Regions from separate parts of the Alkaliphilus flagellatus genome, predicted to be linked through region 1. Evidence: a T-box and tRNA genes for the amino acid it is inferred to sense, from the RefSeq annotation. Region 1 holds a T-box; the other holds one or more tRNA genes.

What was found. A T-box is a leader RNA that pairs with one kind of tRNA and senses whether it is charged. The one in region 1 lies ahead of argS (arginine--tRNA ligase), so its partner is inferred to be a tRNA-Arg.
Region 2: it has a tRNA-Arg gene. The T-box ahead of argS (arginine--tRNA ligase) is inferred to sense a tRNA for this amino acid. The anticodon was not compared.

Annotation. Positions count from the first base shown of each region.
Region 1 covers NZ_JAHLQK010000004.1:7,944-13,544, reverse strand. Annotated here, with positions in the region: gene KQI88_RS10225 (hypothetical protein) at 17-394, shown strand; gene KQI88_RS10220 (endonuclease MutS2) at 655-3,027, shown strand; gene KQI88_RS10215 (DUF523 domain-containing protein) at 3,054-3,509, shown strand; T-box leader at 3,679-3,892, shown strand; gene argS (arginine--tRNA ligase) at 3,950-5,601, shown strand, end outside.
Region 2 covers NZ_JAHLQK010000007.1:60,402-66,002, forward strand. Annotated here, with positions in the region: gene KQI88_RS16620 (DUF2179 domain-containing protein) at 1-282, shown strand, start outside; gene KQI88_RS16625 (GerMN domain-containing protein) at 381-1,352, shown strand; gene rph (ribonuclease PH) at 1,498-2,295, shown strand; gene KQI88_RS18730 (XTP/dITP diphosphatase) at 2,285-2,917, shown strand; gene KQI88_RS16640 (metallophosphoesterase) at 2,910-3,383, shown strand; tRNA gene KQI88_RS16645 (tRNA-Gly) at 3,801-3,874, shown strand; tRNA gene KQI88_RS16650 (tRNA-Arg) at 3,883-3,959, shown strand; tRNA gene KQI88_RS16655 (tRNA-His) at 3,968-4,043, shown strand; tRNA gene KQI88_RS16660 (tRNA-Gln) at 4,049-4,125, shown strand; tRNA gene KQI88_RS16665 (tRNA-Leu) at 4,159-4,241, shown strand; tRNA gene KQI88_RS16670 (tRNA-Gly) at 4,245-4,319, shown strand; tRNA gene KQI88_RS16675 (tRNA-Arg) at 4,328-4,404, shown strand; tRNA gene KQI88_RS16680 (tRNA-Arg) at 4,697-4,773, shown strand; gene KQI88_RS18735 (Spo0E family sporulation regulatory protein-aspartic acid phosphatase) at 5,050-5,217, opposite strand; gene KQI88_RS16690 (FeoA family protein) at 5,477-5,601, shown strand, end outside.

The sequences.
Region 1 (5,601 bases):
GTTAGGAGGAATCTGTATGAGAATTGAAGGTTATTTTGATAACTTAAAAAATGCAAATGAGGCAGTTGATTTGCTTAAAGAATCAGGTTTAAACAATGCTTTTTTAGATTTAAATGATAATTTTCCCGATAGAAATGTGGAAAGAAATATTGCGGGAACAGAAACAGCACCAAATCTTTCAAATTTAGTCTTAGGCTCAGGAAATTTAGGATTTACAGATAGCACAAAAGCTCCATTACTTGCAGCTAGTCCTATGGTAAGTGGTATGGCAGGATTCGAAGAGATTGCTGGTTACAATTATAAAGTGGTTGCAGAAATCGGTGATGAAGAAGTAGAACAGACAAAGAAAATATTTCATCAGTTTGGAGGCAGTATTACGGGTATTAATAATTAGTAAGTAGTATATAAAGGTGCCATTAATCATAGTAGGGCACCTTTTATATGTAAATTTTCAACTAAGATTTATCGAATTTCAGGCAATTATTGAGAAAAAATCAATAATATCAATAGGTTTATATGGAAAATAGTTGAATAAAATATAAAAATATAATATGATACAATGAAAAAGATTAATTAATTTTAACTAATATCGATAATAATTTTAATGTTAATAATAAATAAATAATTCATTTTAAAAGTAATGAGGTGGCTCTAGTGAATGAAAGAAGTTTGAGGGTTTTGGAATACACAAAGATAATTGAAGGACTTGAAGAAAAATGTACTTCTACTTTAGGAAAAGAAAAGGTACAAGAACTTCGACCTATAGTAGATTTTAATAAAATTATAAAATGGCAGAATGAGACCAGTGAGGCACAAAGCATATTAATACAGCGGGGTAACGTACCTTTAGGAGGAATAAACGATGTTTTGCAATATGTTAGAAGGACAGAAATCGGTTCCTATTTGGACCCTGGCCAACTATTGCATTTAAAGGATACTGTAGCTGTAGCTAGGAGACTTAAAGCATTTTTGAAGGAAGATAATAGAGAGATTAAATATCCTATTATTCAAGGATTAGCACAAAGTCTTACCTCCTTAAAGGAAATTGAAGATAAAATAGAGTTATGCATTGTTAGTGATGTAGAAATATCAGACAATGCAAGTTCTGAACTTAAATATATACGTAGACAAATTGCTTCCAAAAATGATGCTATTAGAAATAAACTAAATAGTATTATTACTTCATCATCTAACCAAAAATATTTACAGGATGCTATTATTACAATGAGGCAGGACCGTTATGTAGTACCTGTAAAGCAGGAGCATAGAGGGAGTATACCTGGACTAGTTCATGATCAATCCTCCAGTGGAGCAACATTGTTTATTGAACCTATGGCTGTGGTGGAGCTTAACAATCAGTTAAAGGAATTAAAAATTAAAGAACGGGTTGAAATAGAAAGAATTTTAATGGAAATTGCTGCAATGATAGCTGAAAGAGCTGAGGATATAAGGTCTAATCAAAAAATTTTAAAAGAACTAGACTTTATTTTTGCTAAAGGTAAGCTTTCTATTGAGATGAAGGCTGTCGAACCTGAATTAAATACAAATGGGGAAATAATGATAAAAAATGGTAGACATCCTTTGCTAAAGGCCAGTGAAGTAGTGCCTAATAGTATTTGGCTTGGAGAGGACTTCCATATACTTGTTATTACTGGACCCAATACAGGAGGAAAGACAGTAACTTTGAAGACATTAGGATTACTAACCCTAATGGCACAAAGTGGATTACATGTTCCGGCGGATTATGGTACTAGGCTAGCTATTTTTGAACAGGTTTTTGCTGATATTGGAGATGAGCAAAGTATAGAACAAAGCTTAAGTACATTTTCCTCCCATATGACTAATATTGTTGGCATAATGGAAAATGTAACCAGAAATTCTCTAGTGCTATTTGACGAGTTAGGTGCAGGTACAGACCCAACGGAAGGTGCAGCCCTTGCTATGGCCATTTTGAATCATTTAAGAGAAATGAGAGCAACTGCAGTAGCTACTACCCACTATAGTGAATTAAAGCAATATGCTTTATCCAACGAAGGAGTAGAAAACGCTTCTGTTGAATTTGATGTGGAAACTTTAAGTCCAACCTATAAACTCTTAATAGGGGTACCGGGAAAATCTAATGCATTTGAGATCTCAAGGAAACTTGGACTTTCAGATTTCTTAATTGATAGGGCAAAGGAATTATTGACTGGGGAGGATATTCACTTCGAAGATTTATTACAAAATATTGAGAGGAATAGAACCACGGCAGAAAGAGAAAAGGATGAAGCTACAAGACTTAGAATGGAAACTCAAAAGTTAAGAGAAGAGTTTTTTGATAAAAAACAACAACTTGAAATACAGAGAGAACAGGTTATTAAAGAAGCTAAAAAAGAGGCATATAAAATTATTAAACAAGCAAAACTGGATGCAGATGAAATTGTGGACAATTTAAAATCCTTACGTATAGAGTTAGAAGATAAAGAAATGAATCGAAAAATTGAGGAAGCAAAGAAAAGTATTTCTGGTAAAATGAATAAGCTTGCAGAGGGTATGGGTGAGCAGCTAATAGTTAAAACTAATAAGAAGCCACCTAAAAATTTAAAGGTTGGAGAAATGGTTAGTATATTATCTTTAAATCAAACAGGATACATTATTTCACCAGAAGATGAAAATGGCGAAGTTCAAGTTCAAGTGGGAATTATGAAGGTTAATATGCATGTATCTAATCTAGAGAGAACTAAAGAGGAAAAAGAAACAAAGAAAACAGGCACTGGTAAAATAGTTAAGTCAAAGGCAAAAAATATAAAGACAGAAGTGGATGTAAGGGGACAAAATCTTGAAGAAGCAATGCTCGAGGTAGATAAGTATTTAGATGATAGCTATATTGCAGGTTTAACCCATGTTACAATAATTCATGGTGTTGGTACTGGAGTACTAAGTGCGGGACTTAAACAAATGTTAAAAAAACATAAGCATGTTAAAAGCTATAGAGAAGGTGCATATGGTGAAGGTGGAGCTGGAGTAACAATTGTGCAGCTTAAATAAGTGCACTAAAAGAAGAGGTGAATATGATGATATTAATTAGTGCTTGTTTATTGGGGGTCAATTGCAAATATAATGGTAAAAATAATTCTAAAGATGAAATAATTAGGTATTTTAATGGTAAAGGTATTGTTCCTGTTTGTCCTGAACAGTTGGGAGGTCTTTCAACTCCCCGTCTTCCAGCGGAGATTCAAGGGGGAGATGGAAAAGATGTACTTAATGGACGTGCCAAGGTAATAAGAAATGATGGTATAGATGTAACTGAAGATTTTATTAAAGGAGCCTATGAAACTTTAAAAATTGCTAAGAGCTTGGGAATCACAAAGGCAATTTTAAAATCCAGAAGCCCTTCCTGTGGTGTGGGAAAAATTTACGATGGAACCTTTACTGGCAATTTAACCAAGGGTGACGGGGTAACAACCGCCCTACTAAAGACAGAGGGAATAGAAGTTTATAGCGATGAAGATTTTTTGGAAAATCTTTAACAATAGTGTTTATAGGGAATTTTAAAAGGAACTCACTTATCTGGTGAAGGATACTTTAAATTAAATACAAGTACAGGAACTATCACATTAAATAAAAAATAGAATAGATTAATGAATAAACCCATTGTAACAGGAAAAGATATATGATATATTAATTTGAAAAGGAAGAGAAATTTCTATGATGAGGAAAGTAAATGTAAGGATTGTTTAAGCGAGTCAGAGTTGGTGGAAGTCTGATACTTACTTACATTGAAGCGCACCTTTGAGAATCTACCTGAAATTAGTAGGGTATGACGGCTTTCCACCGTTAAAGGGAGCAAAAGAGGGCATTTTATTTGATGCCAATAAGAGTGGTAACACGGGAATACTCTCTCGTCTCTATAGTTATAGGGGCGGGAGTTTTTGTTTTTGTAATAAAAAGATTTAAAGGAGGATTTTTAATGATTGATTTTAAAAAGAAACTAAGTGAAGTATTAGGAAAAAACATTCCAGAACTTAATGAAGAAGAAATTTTAACAATGATAGAGATTCCACCAAACTCTGAAATGGGTGATTTTGCATTTCCTTGCTTTAGATTAGCTAAGGTTTTTAGAAAGGCTCCAAATGTTATAGCCAATGATATTGCTCAAAATTTAGATAAAGAAGAATTTATAAAAAGTGTTGAAGCTGCTGGAGGCTATTTAAACTTTTTTATAGATAAACAATATTTTATAAAGGCTGTTATTGAGGAAGTTTTGCTTAAAAAGGAGACCTATGGTAGTAGTTTAATGGGTAATGGCAAAAATGTTATTGTAGAATTTTCTTCACCAAACATAGCGAAACCTTTCCATATAGGTCATATTAGAACAACTGTAATAGGTAATTCCTTATATAAAATATACAAATTTTTAGGATTCAATACTATTGCGATTAATCATTTAGGAGATTATGGAACTCAATTTGGGAAGTTAATTGTAGCCTTTAAAAATTGGGGAGACGAAGAAGAAGTAAAAGCTAAACCAATACCTACACTTCTTAAATTATATGTTCAATTCCATGAAGAGGCAGAGAAAAATCCACAACTTGAGGATGAAAGTAGAGAATGGTTTAAGAAACTGGAAGATGGAGACGAAGAAGCTATAAAACTTTGGCAATGGTTTAGAGAAGTAAGCCTAGATGAGTTTAGTAGAGTTTATAATATGTTAAACATTACTTTTGATTCATATGCAGGAGAGAGTTTCTATTCAGATAAAATGCCAGGTGTAGTAAAAACCATGGAGGAAAAAGATATTCTGCAAAAATCTAACGGTGCTGATATAGTAGACTTAGAAGAGTTTGGAATGCCTCCCGCTTTAATTAGAAAGAGAGATGGTTCTACCTTATATATTACTAGAGACCTTGCAGCAGCAATTTATCGAAAAGAAACCTATGATTTCTATAAAAACATATATGTTGTTGGTTCGCAACAAAATCTTCATTTCCAGCAATGGAAAAAGATATTGGAGCTTATGGGCTACGAGTGGGCAGATGATTGTGTACATGTACCATTTGGCATGGTAAGTCTTGAGGAAGGAACTATGTCTACAAGAAAGGGTAGAGTAGTATTTTTAGAGGATGTATTAAATAAGGCAGTTGAACAAACTAGAGAAATTATAAATGAGAAGAATCCTAATATAGATAATCTTGATGAAATAGCTGCACAAGTAGGAATAGGGGCTGTTGTATTCCAAGAGTTATCCAATAATAGAATAAAAGACTATACATTTACTTGGGATAAAGTTTTAAACTTTGAAGGTGAAACTGGTCCATATGTGCAATATACCCATGCTAGAGCATCTAGTGTATTAAGAAGAGCAGAGATTAATGTAGATAATAACTTTAAATCAGAATTGCTAGTTGATGATATAACTTTAGAAGTGTTAAAAAAGGTTCAGCAATTCCCAGAGGTTATTAAAGATGCTCAAAGAAAAAATGAACCATCTATTATCACAAGACATATTATTGATGTGGCACAGGCCTTTAATCGTTTCTATCATGATCATCCAATTTTAGTAGAAGATGAAGAATTAAAGAAAGCAAGATTGACCGTAGTTTTTGTAGTTAAAGAAGTATT
Region 2 (5,601 bases), on a different contig from region 1:
CTAGAAGAGAAAATGGCCCTAGGAAATATTATTGTACAAGTAATTTCAGACTATGAGGTTACACAATTAGTTGAAAAACTAAGAGATAATGGTTTTGGAGTTACAGTAATAGAAGGCTATGGACGAGAGGGCATAAGACACCTTTTAAATGTATCCCTACAAAGAAAACATTTATCCAAACTATATAATGTAGTAGATAACCACGATAAAAAAGCTTTTGTTACAGTAACCGATGCTCGTGCTATTCGTGGTGGATATTTTGCAGGTTTGAAGAAGAAATAATGAATAGTTAAGAGTCCTCTATAATATAATTGCAATATAAGACTTTCTTCTAACACGTGGAAAGTATAAAGGAATTATATGATTGGGGGACGGAGTATATGAGATCTTTGCGGTGGTTAGCTATTTTGCTTATAGTTTTATCCGTATTTTTATTAACTGCTTGTGGAGTTTTTAGAAAAGACAAAGATGTTAGTTTAGTTATTGATACAGGTGTACTAGAAGAAGATGGATTAAGAGAAACCGTTCTTTATTATCGAGATCAAAAAGGGATTATAGTTCCAGTTATGAAAAAGATACCCTGGGAAGATGGAATTGCAAAGGCCGCTGTAAGCCTACTAGTAGATGAGCCAGGAGTTAGAGATGACTTAGCTACCGTAGGATTATTACCAGTGTTGCCTACTGGAACAGAAGTAATAGGAATGTCAATAAACGAAGGATTAGCTAAAGTAGATTTCAATGATAATATTCTATCCTATGATACTGAAATTGATGAAAAGACTATAGTTCAATCACTTGTATACACATTAACTGAATTTGAAGCAATTGATAAAGTTCAGTTATTGGTAGATGGCAAGGAAATTAGTAAGCTTTCCTTTGGCACAAAAGTTAAAACTCCTCTAGAAAGAGAAAACATTAACTTGAGCTTAGAGTTACAAGAAGAAGAGGTACCAGTTGTAGTATATTACAAAACTACTACCAACGGTGAAGACTCTTTTTATATTCCAGTAACTAAAGGAGTTAGTGCAATAAAGGCAGATATTAAAAGTGTTTTAACAGCATTAATTGAAGGTGCACCTGAAAACACTGGACTGTATAGTGAATTACCAGCAGGTGTAATGTTAAATGATGTTTATGTAAAAGATGGAGTTGCATACATTGATTTAAGTAAAGAAATTGAAAATATGCCTAATAACAAAGCACATCAACAATCAATGATCTACGAATTAGGTCTTACATTAAGAGAAATAGAACCTTCAATTTCTCAGATTCGTATTTTATCTGGAGGAAAGGAAATAAAGTTAAATCCAGATGTAAGCTTAAATCTACCAACCTATTCAAATAAACATTAATTGAACCGAGATAATATCTCGGTTTTTTATTGTACTATTGAAATCATCAAAGATGATTTTTTGTATATAAAAGGCAAACTATGATACAATATTATATGAAAAACATTTTATAAATACATATAACTTGAGGGAAGGAAGATGATCTTTGAATAGAAATAATGGAAGAAGCTATGACGAGTTAAGACCTGTAAAATTTACAAGGAATTATACAAAATATGCCCAAGGTTCGGTATTAGTAGAAATGGGGGAAACAAAGGTAATTTGTACAGCTACTATCGAAGATCGTGTGCCTCCTTTTTTGAAAAATACGGGAAAAGGCTGGATAACAGCAGAGTACTCTATGTTACCTAGTTCTACACAAAGTAGAAAGGTAAGGGAATCAAGTAGAGGAAAAGTAGAAGGAAGAACCCAAGAAATTCAAAGATTAATAGGTAGAGCATTACGTTCTGTAGTCGATTTAGATTCTATTGGAGAAAGAACTATATGGATAGACTGCGATGTAATACAAGCCGATGGTGGTACCCGCACAGCTTCAATTACCGGATCTTTTGTGGCATTAGTGGATGCTTTAAATAAGCTTAAAGAAGAAGGAACATTAAAATACATACCAGTTAGTAACTTTGTATCTGCTGTTAGTGTAGGTATAATAGAAGGGCAGACTATGCTAGATTTATGTTATACAGAAGATTCGACTGCTAAGGTAGATATGAATATAGTAATGACAGATAGAGGGGAATTTGTTGAGGTTCAAGGGACAGGAGAAGAATCACCCTTTAGTAGGGAAGATTTAATGGAGTTATTAAGACTTGGTGAAAAAGGAAATACTGAGCTAATTAGACTTCAAAAAGAGGTTTTAGGTACTATAGCTGAGGAAGTTGGCAAAATTAAAGAAAATAAAACTGAAGAGAAAGATGCACATAATGGAGGCAACAATGAAAAGTAGAGAAGGGTTTAAAACTGTATATCAAGCAGTAATTGCAACAGGAAATAAACATAAGTTAGAGGAAATAGGTGTAATTTTAAAAGATTTTCAATTAGAGGTTCTTTCTATGAAGGATGTTGGATTAGATGGACTAGAAATAATAGAAGATGGTAATACATTTGAAGAAAATGCACTAATTAAGGCAAAAACAGTTATGGAGAAAACGGGAAAACTAGCCCTTGCAGATGATTCTGGATTAGAGGTTGATATATTAAATAACCAGCCTGGAATATATTCAGCTCGATTTGCTGGAGAGCATGCAACTGATAAGGAAAATAATGATAAGCTTCTTAAACTACTTAAAGATATTCCGTTAGAGAAGAGGAAAGCTAGATTCGTTTGTGCCATGGCGGCTGTATTTCCTAACGGAGATATTGTTGTTTTAAGAGGAGAGTGTTCTGGTGTAATTGGTTTCGAGCCAAAAGGTACGTCTGGTTTTGGTTATGATCCTTTGTTTATAATAGAGGAATATGGTAAGACATTCGCAGAACTAGGAGAAGAAAGGAAAAATAAGATTAGCCATCGTGCTATTGCTCTAGAAAAGTTAAAAGAGGAGCTAAAAACACGATTAGAAGGTGAGTAGGTTGAAAATAGGTGTAATTAGTGATAGTCATGGAATGTGTAAATATATTGATTTAGCCATGGAACATTTAAAAGATGTAGATTTAATTATCCATGCAGGAGACAACTATAAAGATGCAAAGTATATAGAAAAAAATTATAATATTAAAGTAGTAGCAGTTTCTGGTAATTGTGACATAGGGGGCATAGAAGAACGAATTGAATTAATAGATGGTAAAAAAATTTTTATTACCCATGGTCATAATTATGGAGTAAAAATGAATATAAATGTAATCTTCTATGCAGGTAAACAAAATGATGCGGATATAGTTATATTTGGTCATAGTCATATACCATTTTATGCAGTAGAAGAAGGTATGGTATTACTTAATCCAGGCAGTACTAGTTTGCCTAGAGGTGGATCAGAAAAAAGTTGCTGTATTATTACTATTGAAGAAAATATAAAGGTGGACTTTATTAATATATAGTTTCAGGGGGAAGGCGGTTTGCCTTCTCTTTGTACTATAAAAAATATAGTATAATATAAAGCTGTAAAATTGCTAGATATCTGATGAAAATTATTAAATATTAGTTTTTGAGAAATAATAAGAAAAACCTTGAAAAACAAAGTATAACTTTTGTATTTTATGTACATCTTTAATAAGGAAGATTTATATGGATTGAAGTTTAATCTTAAATTATGTATACTAGATTTCGTCGCTAAATGAACCTTCTAGGATGGTAGCTATATTCTGAGCACTTGGAAGTTCAGTATGAATTTTAAGTCCGCCAGAAGTCGATAGGATAGCACAATACGACTTTTCTTTAGTTAATAACTAATAAGTACTTGACATAATAATGATTATATGGTAACATTATTAAATGTTAAGACATTAATTAAATATGCGGGTGTAGTTCAATGGTAGAACGTCAGCCTTCCAAGCTGATCGCGAGGGTTCGATTCCCTTCACCCGCTCCATTAAACATGTACCTATAGCTCAGCAGGATAGAGCAATGGCCTTCTAAGCCATGTGTCCGGGGTTCGAATCCCTGTAGGTACGCCATTTTTATGGTGGATGTAGTCAAGTGGTTAAGACACAGGATTGTGGCTCCTGCACTCGTGGGTTCGACTCCCATCATCCACCCCAAATGTTGGGATATAGCCAAGTCGGTAAGGCAACGGACTTTGACTCCGTCATTTCGCAGGTTCGAGTCCTGCTATCCCAGCCAACTTAATATTTTCTACGGGTAGGCCGTAGACACGCAGGTGTGGCGGAATTGGCAGACGCACTAGACTTAGGATCTAGCGGGTAACCGTGGGGGTTCGACTCCCTTCACCTGCACCACATGCGGAAGTGGCTCAGTGGTAGAGCATCGCCTTGCCAAGGCGAGGGTCGCGGGTTCGAGTCCCGTCTTCCGCTCCAATAAATAGGTATCTATAGCTCAGCAGGATAGAGCAATGGCCTTCTAAGCCATGTGTCCGGGGTTCGAATCCCTGTAGGTACGCCAAAGTAAAAAGTTAGATTAAGATAACTAATCTAACTTTTTTGTTTTTGATAATATATATTTATGTATTTCTAGTATTATAAATCGGTACAAGAAATATTGCACTAGAAAAAGATATAGCAATTAGAATAAGTGTAGAGGTAAGTTAATATGAGCTGACATGATGTGTCTTATGATAAAAGTTCCAACTATATATACACTACTGTGTCTTATACAAAATGAAAAATACGTATATTGCAAAAAATATTAGAGTATGTTATATTTAGAAGGTATCTATTTTATAATCTAAATACATGCGCCCTTAGCTCAGCTGGATAGAGTAGCTGACTTCGAATCAGTTGGTCGCAGGTTCGAATCCTGCAGGGCGTGCCAAAAAATATCAGCATCCATAGGGTGCTGATATTTTTTATGCCCAGCGGCAGGGAACTCAATTTGAACAGGTACGACCAGGCAATGATCTTCTAATCCAGAATTTATGTATGAATTAAAAGGTCACCCATATGAGAGTCGGTATAAAGTCCTTTAAGAATGACTACTAATTTATTAGTAGTCATTTTATTACCATTTCATAAAACCTTTAATGCTGATTCAGATTAGGGGTATTGTGCTTATAATAAGCACAACAGGTTAAACATGCTTAATTAATTATTATTTTATATTGTGATACTGAGACAAAAGTTGATCAAGTAATTCGCTCAGTTTAACTACCTCTGAATCAGTGAGATTGTATTGTTTTTTACATATCAAGTTATGTAGCTCAACCTTAACAATTTCTATTTCATTGATTAATTCTAGCAACTTAGTTTTGTTACACAAAATACATACCCCTTTTCGATAATTATTACATTTAACCTGTTGTACTATGGAAATTTTACAGTAGAAATAAGGTAAAATATAGGAATATAAATAAAAAACTAAAAAATACTTAGGCCACAGTAGAAAATGGATATAAATGAACTAATATTTATGCTGATTCAATTTCTAAATTTGATCTATTGACAATTCTATTTGAATATGATATTCTTTATCAATAAGAGCGAGATGAGTATATAATGTAAGAAGGGACGAGATTGTGATGTTATTATCAAAAGCAAAGATCGGTCAGACCTTTAATATTAAACAAGTAGAAGGTAAAGAAAACATAAAAAAGTTTCTTTTTACTTTAGGATGTTTTGAAGGAGAAGAGATTACTCTTATTTC